2 regions of the Paenarthrobacter nitroguajacolicus genome follow, and region 1 is predicted to be linked to the other one. Evidence: riboswitches for the same ligand, from Rfam matches in the RefSeq annotation. Region 1 holds a riboswitch; the other holds the start of a gene.
The links. Region 1 has a riboswitch for glycine ahead of gcvP (aminomethyl-transferring glycine dehydrogenase). Riboswitches for the same ligand answer to the same signal wherever they lie in the genome.
Positions count from the first base shown of each region.

Region 2: linked by a shared signal. The riboswitch ahead of gcvP (aminomethyl-transferring glycine dehydrogenase) and the one ahead of gcvP (aminomethyl-transferring glycine dehydrogenase) in region 1 are both predicted to bind glycine.

Region 1 covers NZ_CP073234.1:4,497,204-4,507,733, reverse strand. Annotated here, with positions in the region: gene speB (agmatinase) at 1-999, opposite strand, end outside; gene KCX59_RS21240 (PucR family transcriptional regulator) at 1,187-2,701, shown strand; glycine riboswitch at 2,776-2,874, shown strand; gene gcvP (aminomethyl-transferring glycine dehydrogenase) at 3,012-5,897, shown strand; gene gcvT (glycine cleavage system aminomethyltransferase GcvT) at 5,909-7,045, shown strand; gene gcvH (glycine cleavage system protein GcvH) at 7,533-7,916, shown strand; gene glyA (serine hydroxymethyltransferase) at 7,913-9,232, shown strand; gene KCX59_RS21215 (L-serine ammonia-lyase) at 9,654-10,530, shown strand, end outside.
Region 2 covers NZ_CP073234.1:1,082,287-1,092,816, reverse strand. Annotated here, with positions in the region: gene gcvH (glycine cleavage system protein GcvH) at 1-107, opposite strand, end outside; gene gcvT (glycine cleavage system aminomethyltransferase GcvT) at 382-1,530, opposite strand; gene gcvP (aminomethyl-transferring glycine dehydrogenase) at 1,540-4,386, opposite strand; glycine riboswitch at 4,567-4,664, opposite strand; gene KCX59_RS05530 (TetR/AcrR family transcriptional regulator) at 4,759-5,298, opposite strand; gene KCX59_RS05525 (MFS transporter) at 5,371-6,921, shown strand; gene KCX59_RS05520 (cyclodeaminase/cyclohydrolase family protein) at 6,977-7,636, opposite strand; partial or broken gene KCX59_RS05515 (amidohydrolase) at 7,727-8,950, shown strand; gene KCX59_RS05510 (hypothetical protein) at 9,061-9,273, opposite strand; gene KCX59_RS05505 (NAD(P)/FAD-dependent oxidoreductase) at 9,359-10,396, opposite strand; gene KCX59_RS05500 (helix-turn-helix domain-containing protein) at 10,470-10,530, shown strand, end outside.

The DNA of each region.
Region 1 (10,530 bases):
CGTAGCCCGGGATGCTGAAGCCAATTCACGGCCAACTGTGCTGTTTGCTTTGCTGCGGTTCACCATCAGCCCGAGAAGGTCAAAGACCAGCGTGGCGGCGGCGACGGTGGTGATGTCCGCGTGGTCATACGCCGGGGCGACTTCCACGACGTCGGCGCCCACGATGTTGATGCCGTTCAGCCCGCGGAGCAGGGCCAGGAGCTCGCGGGAGTGGAGCCCGCCCATCTCAGGGGTGCCGGTGCCGGGTGCGAAGGCCGGGTCAAGGACATCGATGTCGATGGAGACGTACACGGGGGTGTCACCGAGCCTGTCCTTGACGCGCTGGATAGCTGCGGGGACGCCGATGACGTCCAGGTCCGAGCACCGGATGATCTGGAACCCGAATTCGTGGTCGCGGAGGAAGTCGTTGCGGTCGTAGACCGGCCCGCGGATACCCACGTGCATCGACTTGTCCTCCACAAGAAGGCCTTCTTCGAACGCCCGCCGGAAGATGGTGCCGTGCGTGATCGGCTGGTCGAAATAGGTGTCCCAAGTGTCCAAGTGGGCGTCGAAATGCAGCAGGGCTACCGGACCATGGACCTTGTTCAGGGCCCGCAGCATGGGCAGGGCGATGGTGTGGTCGCCGCCGATGGAAATGAGCCGCTTGTCCTCGCTGATCAAGGGCAAGGCCTGCTCCTCGATTTCACGGACGGCCCGGGTGATGTCGTAGGGGGTGCAGGCGATGTCGCCGGCGTCCACTACCTGGGCTTCGTACACCGGTTCAACGTCGAGCTCCGGGTGGTACCCCGGGCGGAGGAGGCGGGAGGCTTCGCGGACTGCGGCGGGTCCGAAGCGGGCGCCGGGCCGGAAGGAGGTTCCGCCGTCGAACGGGACGCCGACGATCGCAATGTCGTAGTCCGGGACGCGGTCGATTTGGGGGAGACGGGCGAAAGTACCGAGGCCTGCATACCGGGGGACTTTGGTGGCGTCGACAGGGCCGATGGGCTTGTGCGTTGTCATTGACGGATCCTTGGGTTGAGGGGTGCTCGCCGTTGAGCGGGAAGTAAGTAATTCCATTCTTGGTGACGCGGATCACTCCGGAAAGCGCTACATTGACTACAAATAGTTGAGGCGTTTAGACGAATGTCTAAGTGCCCCGGAACGCGGCGGCAAGACCGCCGGAAACGCAAGGGAACCGGAGCGCACAATGGCAATCACCGTGGGTGAACTCGTGGCTGAACCGCAACTGGGACTCACCCTCCTGGCAGGAGCGGCAGGCCTCGAAAACCGCATCACCTGGGCTCACACGTCGGACCTTCCCAGGCTGTGGGAGTGGGTCACCGGCGGCGAACTCATGATGACCAACGGCCTGTCGATTCCCGCCGACGCCGAGGGCCAAGTGGCGCTCGCAGAGGCCTTGATGGACAGCGGCGCCAGCGCCTTGGCGATCGGCGAGAAAATGCACGCACCGCCGCTCACCGCGGAATTCATGGAAGCGTGCGAGCAACTCCCGTTGCCCCTGATCAACATCCCGTACCCGCTGCCGTTCATCGCGATCGCCCGGTCGGTGGCCGAGTCCTCCTTGCTCGAAGAATCCCGTCGGCTGCGGCAGACTGCCCGCGTCTACGATCTGCTCCGCACCGCCGGAGCCTCCGAAGACCACTGGCAGAGCCTGGTCCAGCGGCTGGCGACCGAGCTCGACGCGGACCTGTTCGTGGTGGACCGCCGCTGCCTCCATCCTTGGCACCCGGACGGTCAGGCACTCCCCGTGTTTCTCTCCGAGGAGTGGGCTCCGCTATCGGGGCAAGTGTCCCTCGCGGGAAAGAACTTCCAGTGGCATCGCATCCGCGGCAGGCACGTCCTCACCATGGACATTCCCACCCATGCCAACGCGCTCCTGGTGGTGCTGCCCAACAGCGAACCGCACCCGGACGCCGTCGTGCTTCTCCACGCCGCAACCGTGCTGGGACTGCAGCTTTCGCGCATCGTTTTGTCGCTGGAAGGCCGCCACCGGCTGGCCGGCGAGTTCCTCCTGCAGGCAATGGACGGACGCTTGGGCGCGGCCGAAATGGAGAGCCGGCTGGCAGCTTTCGAGGTTTCGCCCCAGGATTTCCTGCTCGCCTCACTGACGGCGGACGCCGCGGTTAAAGCGGCGGACGACGGCGGCAGGCTGGCGAACGTGCACATCGAACTGTGGCGGCACGGGGTTGCGTCCGCGTCCTTGAAGCGGAACAACAGGCTCCATGTGGTGGTCCCGGCAGACGTGCCTGACGATGTCCTGATGCACTGTGCCGGCATGGAAACCACGATCGGGATCAGCGCGCCGGCGGCCGTTGCGAACATCCAACGGGCGCTGCAGGAGTCCCTCTGGGCGCTCGGTTCCGCCCGCGCCAACAACCAAGGGCTGGCCCGCTATGCGGAGGGGCCCTCATGGCTGGGACTCACCGGTTTTGAGGAAGGAACCGCCCTGGTCCGGCGTCTTTTGGGTCCGATTTTCGACTACGAGCAGAGCCAGGAAGGTGATCTCATTGTCACCTTGAGGACGTATTTGGACTCGCAGCGGTCGTGGCAGAAGACTGCTTCAGCATTGTTCGCGCACCGACAAACCATCATCTACCGGATGCGGAAAATCGGCGAACTGACGGGGCTGGACATGGGCGAAACGTCCACCGTCGCCCAACTGTGGTTCGCTCTGCAGATCCATGAAGCGATGCATCAGTAGCCACACCTTGCTTGCGTTTCTTCAAAACAACCAGTTATGGTGTGAAGCGTGTCACTCACGTGATGCAACGCTTTTGATCTGCGGCGGGAGAGCCCTGCCGGTACATCCAGTCAGGCGCCGTAGGAGCAAATCCTCCCCAGGAATCTCTCAGGCCCATGTACCGCCGCGGTTAGGCAACTCTGGAAAGCAGTCCGGGTAACCGGGCTCACCGACGGTGCAAGCAGGCAACCATTCCTGCGGAATCTCTCAGGTCCAATACAGAGCGGGGAGGAACCCCACATCATCGTGGCGCTCACTGGGCGCCTGAATCATGGAGTTCCTCTTGACTGTTCAATCAACCCCCACCGCCTTCGCGGACCGGCACATCGGCGCCCGCCGCCAAGCCGACGTTGACACCATGCTCAAGGCCATCGGCTACGACTCTGTCGACGGCTTGGTAGACGTCGCCGTTCCCGATTCCATTCGCCAGGACACTGCCCTGAAGCTGCAGGACGCCCTCACCGAGGTGCAGGTCCTCGCCGAGCTTCGCAAGCTCGCCTCCAAGAACAAGACCGCTGTCCAGATGATCGGCCAGGGCTACTACGACACCGTCACGCCCCCGGTGATCCGCCGCAACATCCTGGAAGCTCCGGCGTGGTACACGGCCTACACGCCGTACCAGCCCGAGATTTCCCAAGGCCGTCTGGAGGCGCTGCTGAACTTCCAGACCATGGTGCAGGACCTCACCGGGCTTCCCGTAGCCAACGCCTCGCTCCTGGACGAAGCCACCGCCGTTGCCGAGGCCGTGCTGCTGATGCGCCGCGCCAACAAGTCCAAGACCGCCAAGGACGGCAAGACCGTTCTGGACGCTGACCTTCTCCCGCAGACCATCGCCATTGTGAAGGGCAGGGCTGAGGCGCTGGGCTTCGAGGTGGAGATCGCTGACCTTTCGGCGGGCCTTCCCGACGGCGATATCAACGGCATCGTCCTGCAGCAACCCGGCGTTTCCGGGCGCGTGTTCGATCACTCCGGTGTCATCGCTGACGCCAAGGAACGCGGCGCGCTGGTCACTGTGGCCGCGGATTTGCTGGCGCTCACCCTCATCACGCCCCCGGGCGAGCAAGGTGCGGACATCGCCGTCGGAACTGCGCAGCGCTTCGGCGTTCCACTGTTCTTCGGCGGCCCGCACGCTGCCTACATGGCCGTCCGCGAAGGCATGGAGCGCACGCTGCCGGGCCGCATCGTTGGGGTCTCCAAGGACAACGCCGGCGTCCCTGCTTACCGCCTGGCCCTCCAGACCCGCGAGCAGCACATCCGTCGCGAGAAGGCGACGTCCAACATCTGCACCGCGCAGGCACTGCTCGCGATCGTAGCCTCGATGTACGCCGTCTACCACGGCCCGGAAGGCCTGAAAGCAATCGCCGAAACCGTCCACGGCCACGCCCGTGTTTTGGCTGCGACCCTGCAGAAGGCCGGCCGCGAACTCGTCTCCGAGGCTTTCTTCGACACCCTCACCGTTCGCGTTCCCGGCAAGGCAGACAAGGTCATCGCCGCCGCCGAAGCCCGCGGCATCAACCTGCGCCTCATCGATGCGGACACCGTTGGCGTCTCCATTGATGAAACCACGACGCCGGAGATCCTCTCCGCGGTTGCCGTCGCCTTCGGTGCCGGTCCGGTAGGGGACTTTACCGGATTCGAATTGCCCGCTGACGTAGTCCGGACATCCGATTTCCTGCAGCACCCGGTGTTCAACACGCACCGTTCCGAGACGCAGCTGTTGCGCTATATCCGCAAGCTGTCGGACCGGGACCTCGCACTGGACCGCACCATGATCCCGCTGGGTTCGTGCACCATGAAGCTGAACGCCACCGCTGAGATGGAGGCGATTTCCTGGCCGGAGTTCGCCTCCATCCACCCGTTCGCTCCGGACCACCAGACCGCGGGTTGGCGCGAGCTGATCGAGGACCTGGAAGCGGACCTCACCGAGATCACCGGCTACGACCAAGTCTCTATCCAGCCGAATGCCGGTTCCCAGGGCGAGCTCGCAGGCTTGCTTGCGATCCGCGGTTACCACCTGTCCCGCGGCGATGAGCAGCGCACTGTTTGCTTGATCCCGGCATCGGCCCACGGCACCAACGCGGCCTCGGCTGTGCTGGCGGGCATGAAGGTGGTTGTGGTGGCGACGGCTGCCGACGGCACGATCGATCACGCGGATCTCGCTGCGAAAATCGAGGCCCACCGTGAGGTTTTGTCGGCCATCATGATCACCTACCCGTCCACGCACGGTGTGTACGACGCCGACGTCCGCGAGGTCTGCGACGCGATCCACGCAGCCGGCGGCCAGGTGTACGTTGACGGTGCCAACTTGAATGCGCTGGTTGGTTTGGCACAGCCGGGCAAGTTCGGCGGCGACGTGTCCCACCTGAACCTGCACAAGACCTTCTGCATCCCCCACGGTGGCGGTGGACCGGGCGTTGGGCCTGTAGCTGCGAAAGCCCACTTGGCTCCGTTCATGCCTGGCGACGCGAAGAAAGCGGCGCATGAACCCGGTCATGGCGTTGCGATCTCGGCTTCGCGTTATGGCTCGGCCGGTGTGCTGCCGATTTCCTGGGCATACGTGAAGCTCATGGGTGGCCAAGGACTGACGGAAGCCACCAAATCGGCTTTGTTGGCAGCCAATTACGTTGCTTCCCGCCTGGATGAGCACTTCCCGGTTTTGTACACGGGCGAGGGCGGACTCGTGGCCCACGAGTGCATCCTGGACCTACGTGAGCTGACCGTCCGCACAGGTGTCACGGCTGAGGACGTTGCCAAGCGCCTGATCGACTTCGGCTTCCACGCCCCCACGTTGGCGTTCCCGGTTGCGGGCACCTTGATGGTGGAGCCCACCGAGTCCGAGGACCTGGCCGAGATCGACCGTTTCATCGAAGCCATGATCACCATCCGTGCGGAGATCGAGCAGGTGGCCAGCGGTGATTTCACTGTTGAGAAGTCGCCGCTGCGCAACGCACCGCACACGGCTGCCGCCGTCGTAAGTTCCGGCTGGGACCGCGACTACCCGCGGGAGCAGGCAGCGTTCCCCGTCCACCACCTGAAGCAGGACAAGTACTTCCCGCCGGTCGGCCGAATCGACGGCGCCGCAGGCGACCGGAACCTGGTGTGTTCCTGCCCTCCCCTCGAAGCGTTCGAGGACAACACTGCTGACTTCGAAAACTAAGGACTCCCGTCATGTCTGAGAATTACACAGCTCTTTACGAGCAGCACAAAAAGGCCGGTGCATCGTTTACGGACTTCGGTGGCTGGCAGATGCCCCTGAAGTACGAGTCCGAGCTTGCCGAGCACCACGCTGTCCGCAAGTCTGCGGGCTTGTTCGACCTCTCCCACATGGGTGAAGTCTGGGTCACCGGCCCGGACGCTGCGTCCTTCCTGGATTACGCGCTCGTGGGCAAGCTGTCCGCTGTCGCCGTGGGCAAAGCGAAGTACTCGCTCATCTGCAACACCGACGGCGGCATTATCGACGATCTCATTTCTTACCGTCGCCCCGCTCCCGAAGAAGGCATCGACAAGTATCTGGTGGTCCCCAACGCGGGCAACGCGAAGGTGGTTGCTGCGGCACTGCTGGAGCGGGCGGCCGGCTTCGACGTCGTGGTGGAGGACGCTTCCGCTGAGACCTCACTCATCGCCGTGCAGGGCCCGAACGCCGAAGCCATCCTGCTGAAGCTGGTCCCCGCGGAGCAGCACGCGCTGGTCACCGAGCTGAAGTACTACGCGGCGGTTGAGGTCTCCATCAACGGACAGGACCTGCTGCTGGCCCGCACCGGATACACCGGCGAGGACGGCTTCGAGATCTACATCCCAAACGTCGACGCCGCCGGTCTCTGGGAAGCACTGCTCGAAGCCGGCGAAGGCCACGGACTCATCCCCGCCGGCCTCGCAGCCCGCGACTCACTGCGCTTGGAAGCCGGAATGCCCCTGTACGGCAACGAGCTCTCACGCCACGTCAACGCCTACGCGGCGGGACTGGGCCCCGTAGTTTCCCTGGCCAAGGAAAGCGACTTCATCGGCCGCGATGCGCTCACCGCCATCAAGGCCGCCGGCGTCGGCTCCGCTCTTGGACAGAAGCTCGTGGGCCTCAAAGGAACCGGACGCCGCGCCGCCCGCGCCCACTACTCGGTGCTGAAAGACGGTTCGCTCATCGGCGAAGTCACGTCCGGCCAGCCCAGCCCGACGCTCGGCTACCCAATCGCCTTGGCGTACGTCGACGTCGAGCATTCCGAGCCGGGCACCATCGTGGACGTCGACCTCCGCGGCAAGGCGGAGCCGTTCGTAGTCGTCCAGCTCCCGTTCTACAAGCGCCAAAAGTAGGTCCCGGTGAGAGTGACATCCTCCGCGGGCTCGGTCGCAGAAGCGCCCGTTGGGCGGCGGGTTAAGTAGGTTCCGTCGGCTTTGACCTCCTCTGCATGCTCCCCACCGTCCCCCTCGCCTCGCAAGCTCGGCCAGGGAACCCGGACGGCGTGGCCCCCGTCGAATACAGGGCCCGCTGAGCGGACGCGACGCTCCCTTAGACGCATGCTGCCGGAGGCCAAACCCGAAAGGGACCGGCGGCTCACCTTGCGCACGGAACCAGGAGACCGAGGCAACCTGCTGAAAGGCGGGTTCCAAGCCTCGGTTCGCTGCTCCTCAAAAGGCGAGCGGCACAACGGTGACGGCCGGCAGGCGGACAGCGGATTCCGGAAGCGTGCGTCAAAGCGACGAAGGAGCAGCACGCGGAGGAATTCGGTGTCCGGCACCCAACCCAAGTGTCACCGTGACCACGAACATTTTTTAGACATATGAGAAGTGAGGAATTGGAATGAGCAAAGTAGTTGCCGAGCTGAAGTACTCGGCTGAGCACGAGTGGGTTGCCGTTGATGGGGACGGGCCCGTAGGTATTGGGATTTCCGCCGTCGCCGCTGACGCCCTGGGTGACATTGTGTACGTGGACCTCCCTGAGGTTGGTTCCACTGTGACCGCCGGCGAGACCTGTGGCGAGGTGGAATCGACCAAGTCGGTATCGGACCTGTACTCGCCCGTTACTGGTGAGGTCACCGAGATCAACGACGCCGTTGTCAGCGATCCGGCACTCATCAACAACGATCCCTACGGCGCAGGCTGGCTGTTCAAGGTGGCCGCCACCGAAGAAGGACCGCTCATGTCGGCCGAAGAATACGCTGCAACAAACGGAGGAGAACTGTGAACCCGGTATCTGTAACTGACTTTCAGCAGGTCGTGTCGGCGTCGTTGGACGCGCAGCTGTCCGAGCTGGATCCAGAGATCGCTGCAAAGATCGACGACGAACTGGGTCGCCAGCGCGACGGCCTGGAAATGATCGCCTCGGAGAACCACACGGCCGTTGCAGTGATGCAGGCTCAGGGCTCGGTGCTGACCAACAAGTACGCCGAGGGTTACCCGGGCAAGCGTTACTACGGCGGCTGCGAGCACGTTGATGTGATCGAGCAGCTCGCGATTGATCGCATCAAGGCCCTGTTCGGCGCGGAGTTTGCCAACGTCCAGCCTCACTCCGGTGCACAGGCCAACGCCTCCGTGATGCACGCCCTCATCAAGCCGGGCGACACCATCATGGGCCTCAACCTGGCCCACGGCGGCCACTTGACCCACGGCATGCGGATCAACTTCTCCGGCAAGCTCTACAACGTGGTCCCCTACGGCGTCCGCGAAGACACCCACACGGTGGACATGGCCGAGGTTGAGCGCCTGGCCTTGGAACACAAACCGGCACTCATCGTCGCTGGCTGGTCCGCTTACGCGCGGCAGCTGGACTTCGCCGAGTTCCGCCGGATCGCCGACTCCGTTGGTGCGTACCTCATGGTGGACATGGCCCACTTCGCCGGTCTGGTTGCTGCAGGCCTCCACCCGTCACCGGTCCCGCACGCCCACGTCACCACGTCCACCACGCACAAAACCCTCGCCGGTCCGCGAGGCGGCATCATCCTCTCCAACGACGCCGACATCGCCAAGAAGATCAACTCGGCCGTGTTCCCCGGCCAACAAGGCGGCCCGCTGGAGCACGTCATCGCAGGGAAGGCCGTCGCGTTCAAAATCGCCGGTTCCGAAGAGTTCCGCGAGCGTCAGGAGCGTGTCCTTGCCGGTGCGCGGATCCTCGCCGAGCGACTGATCCAGCCCGACGTTGCCGCCAAGGGCATCAGCGTGGTCTCCGGCGGCACCGACGTGCACTTGGTCCTCGTCGATCTCCGCAACTGCGAACTCGACGGCCAGCAAGCCGAAGACCGCCTCGCCGAGATAGACATCACCGTCAACCGCAACGCCGTCCCCTTCGACCCCCGCCCGCCCATGGTCACCTCCGGCCTGCGCATCGGCACCCCGGCCCTGGCTACCCGCGGGTTCGGCGAAGAAGCGTTCCGCGAAGTTGCCGATATCATCGCCGAAGTACTGATTGCCGACGCCGATGCGGACCTTTCCGGGCTGCGGCACCGTGTTGATGTGCTTGCGAAGGCGCACCCGCTGTACCCGGGTGTTTCGAACCTCTCGTAAGTCGCCTCGGGGCTCGGTTCGCCCGTCGGGTTCGGTTCCCGTCGGGTTCGGTTCGCCCTTCGAGTTCGGTTCGCCCTTCGAGTCCGGCCTCCTCTGCATGCTCGGTCGCGTAGACGCCCGCTGGGCGGACGTGACGCTCCCTTAGACGCATGCTGCCGGAGCCCGGACTCGGAGGGGCAGCTCTCGGGTTGCCGTTAGCGACAGGACCGCCGGGTTCGCTTGTTGTGACTAGGTCTAGCTGCCGGGAGTGTTCATCGGGCGCCGGGTTGGTTTGGGAGCGTGGGGATGTTCTGGTCCGATTCGGGGGTTGGCTGCGGAACGTGCCGTGCGCACGGCATGTTCCGCTGGGAACCCACGAAACGGCCGGGGCGGTTCGCCCAGGCCACTTATCCCGACCACACACATTTAGTTAGGAAAAACCATGGCCGTTGGGGTCTTTGATCTGTTCTCTGTGGGTATTGGCCCGTCGAGCTCTCACACTGTTGGGCCGATGCGCGCCGGGGCGGTGTTTGCCCGGGAGTTGCGTGAGTCCGGAGTGCTCGAATCCGTTGCCGGGTTGCGGGTTGACCTGTACGGTTCCCTGGCTGCCACGGGCAAGGGACACGGGACTTTCACGGCCGTCTTGCTTGGACTCGAGGGGTTCGACCCTGAGGAGATCCTTCCTGACGAGGTGGAGGATCGGCTGGCTTCCATTGCTGAGACGGGAAAGCTCAACCTTTCCGGCGATACGCTCCTCGACTACGCGGTTGAGGACATGATCCTGCATCCGTTGACGGTGTTGCCGCGGCATACGAATGGGATGAAGTTTACTGTCTCTGATGCTGGTGGGAATGTGCTGCGGGAGGCGACGTTCTTTTCGGTCGGTGGTGGGTTCATTGTCCGGGAGGGTGAGGAAGATGCGGCCCGGGAGGAACTCGAGGAGTCGAAAAAGGAGTTGCCGTTGCCGTTCAGGACGGCGGCGGAGTTGCTGGGCCGGTGCTCCTCCGAGGGCCTTGGGATCAGCGACATCATGTTCATCAATGAGCGTGCGTCCCGGTCCGAGGAGGAGATCCGGGAGGGTTTGCTGCATATTTGGTCCGTGATGGAGGCCTGTGTTGAAACCAGTCTGAAGCGTGAGGGTGTGTTGCCCGGGGGTTTGAAGGTTCGTCGTCGTTCTCCTGATTGGTTGGAGCGGTTGCTGAAGGAGGACAAGGACCGGAACGATCCGAAGTATTGGCAGGAGTGGGTGAACCTGATCGCGTTGGCGGTCAATGAGGAGAACGCTTCTGGCGGCAGGGTGGTGACGGCGCCGACCAATG
Region 2 (10,530 bases), 1.3 Mb from region 1:
GCGTCAGTGGCAACCTCGGAGATACCAACGGACACCGAGTTCCCGTCTCCGCGGGAAACCCACTCGTGTTCGTCGGAGTACTGAAGTTCGGGCGCTACTTTGGGCATTCTGTTTCCTTACTGTGGTTGATCAAAAACTATGGCTGGTGGGCTGCGCGGACAGGCACTCATGCGGCAGGTTGCCGCTCCCCCAGCACCTTAGCGGTTCGAGGGGCGCCAGAGCGGCCGCGCGCCCTGGTGAGGTGCTCAGCCCCATCGGGCCCGGCCTCCGGCAGCATGCGTCTAAGGGAGCTTCGCGTCCGCTCAGCGGGCGCCTATGCGACCGAGCATGCAGAGGAGGTCGGACCCGACGGCCAAGGCGACCCGGCGGGACGGTCCCCGCTTACCTTTGGCGCTTGTAGAACGGCAGTGCGACGACTTCGAAGGGCTCCGGCTTGCCCCGCAGGTCAATGTCCAAGGCAGTTCCAAGCTCTGAATGCTCGACGTCGACATACGCCAACGCTACCGGGTAGCCAAGCGTCGGGCTGGGCTGGCCGGAGGTGACTTCACCGACCGTTGCGCCGTCCTTGAGGACCGGGTAGTGGCCGCGTCCGGCCCTGCGGCCCAAGCCCTTAAGGCCCACGAGCTTGCGTCCGCTGGTGGAACCGGCACCGTCTGTTTTGAGGGCAGCGAGTGCCTCTTTGCCGACGAAGTCGCTTTCCTTGGACAGTGCCACCACGGGACCGAGTCCTGCTGCGAAGGGGTTGCCTTCGCGGGAGAGCTCGTTGCCGTAGAGGGGCATGCCTGCTTCGAGGCGCAGTGAGTCGCGGCAAGCAAGGCCGGCGGGGGTAAGCTCGCCATCTTCTGCTGCGTCGGCGATTGCCTGCCAGAGAGCTGCTGCGGACTCGTTGGCCACAAAAATTTCGAAGCCATCTTCACCGGTGTAACCGGTGCGGGCCAGCAGCAGGTCCTGTGTGCCGCCGTCGAACGTGAACGGAACTTCAACCGCCGCGTAGTACTTGAGGTCGGTAACCAGCGCGTGCTGTTCGGCCGGGACCAGGCGGAGGAGGATCGCTTCAGCAAGCGGCCCTTGGACAGCGATCAGCGAAGTCTCAGAGGAAGCGTCCTCAACAACCACGTCGAAACCGGCCGCGCGCTCCAGCAGCGCAGCGGCAACAACCTTGGCGTTGCCGGCGTTCGGAACCACAAGGAATTTGTCGGTGCCTTCTTGGGTAGAGGGCCGACGGTAGGTGATGAGGTCGTCGATGATGCCGCCGTCTTCCTGGCAGATCAGCGAGTACTTGGCCTTGCCGACGGCCATAGCGGAGATCTTGCCCACCAGTGCGTAGTCCAGGAAGGCAGCTGCCTCGGGACCGGTGACCCAGACTTCACCCATGTGGGAGAGGTCGAACAGTCCGGCGGACTTGCGGACGGCGTGGTGCTCTGCCAACTCGGACGAGTACTTGAGCGGCATTTGCCAACCACCGAAGTCGGTGAAGGACGCGCCGAGCTTCTTGTGCTCTTCGTAAAGGGCTGTGTAGTTCTCAGTCATGACCAGTCCTTAGTTTTCGAAGTCTTCGATCGGCGGGCAGGAGCACACCAGGTTACGGTCTCCGGCCGCGCCATCAATGCGGCCCACGGGCGGGAAGTACTTGTCCTGCTTGAGGTGGTGGACCGGGAAGGCGGCCTGCTCGCGCGGGTACGCACGGTCCCAGTCAGAACTTACGACGGCGGCAGCCGTGTGGGGTGCCTTGCGCAGCGGCGAGTTCTCCACGGCGAAGTCGCCGTTGGCTACCTGGTCGATTTCCTTGCGAATGGTGATCATGGCTTCGATGAAGCGGTCGATCTCCACAAGGTCTTCGGACTCGGTGGGCTCTACCATCAAAGTTCCGGCAACCGGGAACGCGAGGGTGGGGGCGTGGAAGCCGAAGTCGATGAGGCGCTTGGCCACGTCCTCCGCGGTGACGCCGGTCTTGGCCGTCAGTTCACGGAGGTCCAGGATGCACTCGTGAGCCACGAGTCCGCCCTCGCCGGTGTAGAGGACCGGGAAGTGCTCGTTGAGGCGGGATGCGATGTAGTTCGCGGCCAGCAGAGCAGACTTGGTTGCTTCGGTGAGGCCCTGGCCACCCATGAGCTTCACGTAAGCCCAGGAGATCGGGAGGACACCGGCGGAACCGAAGCGGGACGCCGAGATCGGGACGTCGTTGCCTTCGGTCCATGATGCAGCGTCGCCGGGCATGAACGGTGCGAGGTGCGCCTTTGCAGCAACCGGACCAACGCCGGGTCCACCGCCACCGTGGGGGATGCAGAAGGTCTTGTGCAGGTTCAGGTGGGAGACGTCGCCGCCGAACTTGCCCGGCTGCGCGAGACCGACGAGGGCGTTGAGGTTGGCGCCGTCGATGTACACCTGGCCGCCGGCCTCGTGGATGGCGTCGCATACTTCGCGGACGTCGGCGTCGTACACACCGTGAGTGGACGGGTAGGTGATCATGATGGCCGAGAGCGCGTCGCGGTGGGCCTCGATCTTGTTTTTGAGGTCTACGTGGTCGATGGTGCCATCGGGAGCCGTGGCCACCACAACGACCTTCATGCCCGCCAGCACTGCCGAGGCTGCGTTGGTGCCGTGGGCCGATGCGGGGATCAGGCAGACGTTGCGCTGCTCGTCGCCGCGCGACAGGTGGTAGCCGCGGATCGCCAGCAAGCCTGCGAGCTCGCCCTGGGAACCGGCATTCGGCTGGATGGAGACTTGGTCGTAGCCGGTGATCTCGGTCAGCTGGGATTCGAGGTCGGTGATGAGTTCGCGCCAGCCCTCAGTCTGGGAATCCGGAGCGAACGGGTGGATCGAGGCGAACTCCGGCCAGGAAATCGCCTCCATCTCGGCCGTGGCGTTCAGCTTCATGGTGCAGGAACCCAATGGGATCATGGTGCGGTCCAGCGCGAGGTCGCGGTCCGAGAGCTTACGGATGTAGCGGAGGAGCTGGGTTTCTGAGCGGTGGGTGTTGAACACCGGGTGCTGCATAAAGTCGCTCGTACGTTCCACGGAAGCCTCAAGCGCGAAGCCTTCAGCAGACTCAAGTACAGGAGCGCCAAAGACATCAAGGAGACGACCGACAATCTCGGAAGTAGTGGTTTCATCAACAGAGATGCCAACCGTGTCAGCGTCGATGCCACGGAGGTTGATGCCCTTGGCCTCGGCAGCGGCGACGATTTCAGCAGCCTTGCCGGGAACGCGGACGGTGATGGTGTCGAAGAAGGAACCGTGGAGGACCTCGACGCCGGCAGCCTTCAGGGACGCTGCAAGCGTGCGGGCGTGGCCATGGGCGGTTTCGGCGATGGCCTTGAGGCCCTCAGGGCCGTGGTAAACGGCGTACATCGAGGCCACGATGGCCAGCAGTGCTTGCGCTGTACAGATGTTGGACGTGGCCTTCTCGCGGCGAATGTGCTGCTCGCGGGTCTGCAGCGCCAAGCGGTAGGCGGGGATACCGGCGTCGTCCTTGGAAACGCCCACCAAACGGCCGGGCATGGAACGCTCCAGTCCCTTTTGGACGGCCATGTAGGCGGCGTGCGGGCCACCGAAGAAGAGCGGAACGCCCAATCGCTGTGCCGAACCGACGGCGATGTCGGCGCCCTGCTCGCCTGGAGGGGTGATGAGGGTCAGGGACAGGAGGTCGGCAGCAACGGTAACCAGAGCACCTCGCTCCTTGGCGTCCGCAATCACGGCAGAGTGATCGAACACGCGGCCGGAAACGCCGGGCTGCTGGAGGACGACGCCGTTGATGGCACCTTCCGGGAGGCCCAAGGAAAGGTCAGCGACCTCGACTTCGAAGCCGAGCGCCTCGGCACGGCCCTTGACGATGGCAATGGTCTGCGGGAGGCAGTCTGCGTCGAGGACGGTCTTGCCATCCTGGACAGCCTTGTTCTTGTTGGCTCGGCGCATCATGAGGACGGCTTCGGCCACTGCGGTTGCTTCATCCAGTAGGGACGCGTTGGCGATCGGCAGCCCAACCAGGTCCTGGACCATGGTCTGGAAGTTCAGGAGCGCCTCGAGGCGGCCCTGCGAGATTTCCGGCTGGTAAGGGGTGTAAGCCGTATACCAAGCCGGGGATTCGAGGATATTCCGACGGATCACGGGCGGCGTCACGGTGTCGTAGTAGCCCTGGCCGATCATCTGAACGGCCGTCTTGTTCTTGGACGCGAGCTTGCGCAGCTCGGCCAGGACTTCAACTTCACTCAACGCGTTCTGCAGGGTGAGGGCAACTTCCTGGCGGATGTCGTTCGGGACGGCGGTGTCGACCAGCGAATCAACAGTGTCGTAGCCGACGGACTTGAGCATGGTCTCAATGTCGGCCTGGCGGCGGGCGCCGATATGCCGATCGACGAAGGTGGTGGAGGCAGAACTAACCGTCACGAAGGAACTCCATTACTTGGGCAGCGTTTGGGTACGCCACAGCGGCTGGGTTCCTCCCCGCTCTGTATTGGACCTGAGAGTTTCCGCGCGTTGCCTGAGCAACCATCGCTTGCACCGTCGGTGAGCACAACACTCTTTGACCCGAAGGTGGGCTGAGTGCCTGCTGCTTTCCAGAGTTGCCTAGCCGCGGCGGTGCGTGGGCCTGAGAGATTCCTGGGGAGGGTTTGCTCCTACGGCGCCTGCATCACTTGCTTGCAGGACTCTCCCGCCGCAGATCAAAAGGCATGTTCAGTTGTGTGTGGTCACCGCGTACGGCACGCCACGAGGGTTAATTGTCCTACGTCCCGCGCCCCGCAGCAAATGGAAGACCCGCTACTTCCGCAACCGTTCAAGGACTCCCAACAGAATTTCGACGTCGGCCTCCCGCCCGGCGTTGCCGCCCTCCTGCCCGCCTTCAAAAATCGCGTTGAAGTAGAGGCCGTCGCCCATGTAGCTGACGGCCTTGGCAACCTCCGGCCCGACGTCCTCAGCCAGCACGTCCAGCCACCGTTGCTGGATCGCGGCAAATCTGCGGCGGGTTTCCTCGTGGGCAACTTCGGCCAATCTTGTGGCAGCGACGAAGGCCCGGTCCATGGGCGTATCCGCCCAGAGCGAGGAGCGGATGAAGTAGGCGGCCGAACCATCGGGGGCAGCCTTCATCAGCTCGGTATCTTCATCGGCGAGCAGGTCCAGGCGCTCCAACAGGGCCGTGATCAGCGCTTCCTTATTCGGGAAGTGGTAGAGCAGACCGCCCTTGGACACGCCTGCCCGCTTGGCAACGGCGTCGAGCGTGGCGGCACGCTCCCCTACCTCGATAAGGAGGGCTTCAAAGGCATCCAGGACGGCGTCCCGGGCAACTGGTTTTCGTGGCATGTGTCCATCATTCCCTAAAGGCTTACGGGCTTCTATTTGAAACTGTACCGTCTGGACGGTACAGTGAGTTACATGTTCTCGCCGTCATCAACCCAAGCACCCCGTTCCGCTCAGCCCGTTAAGGGTCAGGCAGCACCGTGGCGCGACTGGACGGCTCTGGCACTCCTGATGTTTCCGGTGCTGCTGGTGGCCGTCGACAACACCGCGCTCACGTTTGCACTGCCCGAGATCGCCCGTTCGTTGGACGTGGGCGGCGTCCAATTGCTGTGGATTGTTGACGCCTACCCGCTGGTCCTCGCCGCCTTGTTGGTGTCCATGGGTAACTTGGGCGACAGGATCGGACGACGGCGGCTGCTCCTGCTCGGCAGCACGGGCTTCGCAGCGGTTTCGGCTGCTACGGCCTTCGCGCCTTCCGCTGAATGGCTCATCGCCGGCCGCGCGGGCCTGGGCGTCTTCGGCGCCATGCTGATGCCATCAACCCTGTCCCTGATCCGGAACATCTTCACCGATCCCAACCGGCGTCGGCTCGCGATCGCCGTCTGGGCCGCCGGTTTCTCCGGTGGTGCCGCCCTTGGCCCGATCTTCGGTGGCTGGTTGGTGGAGCACTTCTGGTGGGGTGCCGTGTTCCTGGTGGCAGCTTTCCTGCTCCTGCCGCTACTTGCTTTCGGCCGGGTCTTGATTCCTGAATCGAAGGACGCCAATCCCGGCCGGGTGGACGTGCCCAGCATTCTCCTGTCCGTGGTCACCATGGCGCCGTTCGTTTACGGCATCAAGGAATTCGCGGTTCACGGCTTCGGGGCGTCCGCGGCTGCCTTCATGGGGTTCGGCGTGGTGATGGGCATTATCTTCGTCCGCCGCCAGCAGCGGATCGAGAGCCCCATGCTGGACGTCTCATTGTTCAAGAACAAGGTGTTCAGTACCGCAATCGTGGCGAACGTCCTGTCCCTCTTCTCCATGACGGGCTTCATCTACTTCTTCGCCCAGCACCTGCAACTTGTTGAGGGCCAGTCCCCAATGGAGGCCGGCATCGCAATGATTCCTGCTCTTCTGGCTACGGTCATCGCCGGCCTGCTGGTGGTGCCGCTGGTCAAGCGCATACAGCCTGGGTTCGTTGTGGCTGCGGGACTCACTCTCAGCGGAGTGGGATACCTGATTGTGGTGGTGGGTGACCATGGCAGCGGACCCGTGTTCCTGTTGTCGGCTCTGACCGTACTCGCAGTAGGTGTCGGTGCTGCGGAGACCATCTCCAACGACCTCATCCTGGCCTCCGTTCCGGCCGACAAATCCGGCGCCGCCTCGGCCATTTCCGAGACCGGCTATGAGTTGGGGTCGCTCTTGGGAACGGCAGTGCTTGGCTCGATCCTCACTGCTTCCTACCAGCACAACCTCGTCATTCCGGACGGTGTATCCACGCAAGCGGCCGGTAAGTCCACTGAAACGCTTGCTGGTGCGGTTGATGCAGCGGCTGCCCTTCCGGCCCCATTGTCAGAGGCGCTGACGGTCGCCGCCCGGACAGCTTTCGAGTCCGGCGTCCACATCACTGCGGCGATTGGGCTGGTACTGATGGCTGGTGCGGCAGTGCTCGCCGCCGTCGTACTCCGGCGTGTGCCGAAGGCGCAGTAGGCAGTAGTAGGCACAGCGCCGAAGGCGCAGTAGTAGGGCACGGCGCCGGCTGAAGCTACATAGCTTCGGTCGGCGCCGCTTTTTTGTCGACGCCGGCGGTCAGTTCGTCGATCCTGTCGAGGGCATCACTGAGCCGGCTGACCGTGTTCCATAGCTCCGGGTGCTGTTCCCGGACTTCCTCGAGTTTGGCGCCTGCGGAGGTCAAGGATGCGAGGTCGAAACTCACGTTGGTTCTGGCTCCGGCTATGGCTGCGCGGAGGGCTCCGAAGCCCACCACGACGTCAGCGATAAGCGCTGAATTGCCGTTTGAAGCGAGCCAGCCGAGGTCTTCAACTGCGTTAATAGCCCGCTCCCCCAGAACTGCTGATGCCTTGGCAGCATCGACGGATGCTTGATGTATTGCGTCGTCGCGCTCCGGACCGGAGTCGAGGCGGAAGGCGGCTCCGAAGGCGTTCGAGGCGGACGCGTCGTCGTCGGCCAACTGAAGGGCAGTTCGTCGGAGTTCATGGGCCCGGGAGTGGATGCCGGCCAGCTGTTCGCGCTCGGCCTCCTCCGCCTCGGTATATCCGGCCACCATGGACGTCAACGAGGCCGCGATGGAGAGCATGACCCCGGTTCCGGCACCCCCGCCTGGCGAGCCGGTGGATTCCGCCAAGGCTTTGGTCCATTCCTCAACCGTGGATTGCTGCGTGGTGACTGATTCAGAATCGTTCATGTCATCCAGTGTGCCGGGGCTTCCCGGTCTTTGCAGATTCGGGCTGGATACACTGGCCAGACATAGGCGTCGAATAAAAAGGGCAGACTCATGACCATTGACCTCGAAGAGCTTTATAAGGACCTGCACGCCCATCCGGAGTTGTCGTTCCAGGAGACCCGAACAGCCGGAATCGCCGCGGGCTATCTCGAAGATCTTGGCTTTACCGTTCATCGCAACATCGGAAAGACCGGGGTTGTGGGCGTTCTGGACAACGGACCCGGACCGGTAGTGATGCTCAGGGCCGACATGGATGCCTTGCCGGTCAAGGAAGCAACGGGTTTGGATTATGCAAGCACCGCTGTGGGTGTTGATCATGAGGGCAAGGACATGCCCGTTATGCATGCTTGCGGCCACGATGTACACGTGAGCTGCCTCGTCGGCGCTGTGGATGTCCTGGCGGCGCAGCGTCATGAGTGGCAGGGCACCCTGATCGCGCTCTTCCAGCCGGCTGAAGAATGGGGCGGTGGGGCCGAAACCATGGTTGCCGATGGGCTGTACGACGCAGTGCCCAAACCGGACGTCGTCCTGGGCCAACATGTGGCACCTTTTCCCGCCGGGTGGTTCGGTATCCGTCCCGGCGTCACCATGGCATCCGCAGACTCCCTCAACATCACCTTGCATGGGCGGGGAGGCCACGGATCACGTCCGGAGACCACTATTGACCCTGTGCTGATGGCTGCTGCAACCACTGTCCGGTTGCAGGGTATTGTGTCGCGTGAGCTCGCCCCCAGTGACTCCGCAGTGGTGACTGTCGGGCAGATTCACTCAGGGACCAAGAACAACATCATTCCCGAGACGGCAACCTTGGGCCTCAGCGTCCGTACATTCAGTGATGCCATCAGGGACAAAATCCTCGCCTCAATTGAACGTATAGCCAAGGGTGAATCCACAGCTTCAGGTGCCCCCAAGGACCCTGAGATTCATTTCGAAGAGCATTTCCCGCTGACCGTCAACGACCGAGCTGCGACCGAGAGGGTGTCTGCAGCTTTCAGGGCAAAGTTTGGCGAAACACAGATCATCGACCCCGGCCCTGTGTCAGGAAGCGAAGACGTTGGAGCCTTGGCAAAAGCTGCCGGAGCTCCCCTGGTCTTCTGGTTCCTGGGTGGTGCCGAGCCTTCCTTGTTCAAAGAGTAGGCAACCACGGGACGCCTTCCCGAGGACATACCGTCGAATCATTCGCCGTACTTTGCGCCCGTCACCCAGCCGACGCTGGCGCGGGGAACGGAAGCGCTAGTGACAGCTGCCCGGGAATACTTGGCCACCAAGTCCTAGGCTGGTTCTCCTACAGATAGCCACAAAGGAAAGGCTCTGCGAGTGCAGCGCCTTTCCTTTGCTTATTTCTGCGAGCGGGTCCAGCTTCCAGGATCGGATCCGGGGTGTGCCTAGACTTTCTCGCGGATGCGGTCGATCCTCGGTTCGGGAACCTCGGATTCCCTGCGACGGCGGGCCAGGAAAGTCCACAGCGTTCCTTCCGTCCGCGGACGGTTCTGTGCGGGTTCCTGGTCCTTGGGTGCCTCAGTCGTGTGCGCTTCAGGCTTGCGCGCGGAGTCCTTCTTCGTGCGCCGCTCAAAGTCGTCATAGTACGCGTAGCACATTGTCCAACCTCCTCAGTGGCTGTCCCTTAATCGTCCTCGGACTGGGCCCTCACGTCGATGGTTTTGTGCGTTCTGATCAGCTGGGTTAATGGGCCAGAGCTGCTTGGCGAGCTTCCTCCACAGCCACCTTGGTCTCCTCCATCATGAGATCGGCATTGATTGAAGCGCCTGCCATGACACCTGCGGCGGCCGAGGCCATCACCTGACCCGTAAGATCCGTGACGTTCCCGGCGGCCCATACTCCGGGCACCGAGGTTGCCCCGCCCGTGGGATTCACTTCAACATGGGTCCCGACGCCCATCGGGTGCTCTACGGCGGGGACGCCGAGGGCTTCCAGCACGTCCGATCTCGCCTCCAATCGTGGGCCGGTAACCACAGCGTCCACAGGAATCACAGTTCCCGCTGCCAGGACAACACCGGTCAGTGCGTCGTCATTTACTTCCAGCGCCTGGACTTTGCCGTCCACCACCGTGATGGAGCGGGCAGCCAATTGCTCCCACTGTTCTTCCGTCGGTTCCACAACGTCATTGAGGAACAAGGTGATGTTGGGGCTCCATTGGCGGAACAGTAACGCCTGGTGCAACGCCATCGGCACTGAACCCAGGATTCCGATCGCTTTGTTCCGTACCTCCCAGCCGTGGCAATACGGGCAGTGCAGGACGTCAAGGCCCCAGCGTTCGCGGATGCCCTCAACGTCGGGCAGGACGTCGACCAGGCCTGTGGTGACAAGCAGACGCCGGGCCCGCACGGTTTGGCCATCTGCCAGGTCCACCTCGAAAGTGAGCCCGGAACCGTTCGTTGGGTCAGCCGTCGAACGTGCCCCAACCGCGACGCCGGCCATGATAGTCGCCCCGTACTGGAGAGCCTCCGCTCGTCCCAGTTCCAGCAGTTCTTTGGGATTGATCCCGTCGCGGGACAGGAAACCGTGCACTCCGGCTGCGGGCGCATTCCGGGGCTCTCCGGCGTCGATAACCAGGACGGACCGCAAGGCCCTGCCCAAGGTAACAGCAGCACTTAACCCAGCTGCGCCACCTCCCACCACCACGACGTCGTACTCCTCCACCACTCGGTTGTTCAGTTTTTCCACGATCACGATGCCTCCACACGTATCCAACGGCCGCATGCCGCTCCTTCCATGGTTGGTCAGCACCCGCAGAATCAGCAAGGAAGTTTGCCAATATGGCAAAATGAAAGGCATGACTACCGATTTCAGCACAATGCTCGACGCCGTCGGCCCTCGGCTGCGCGCCATGCGGA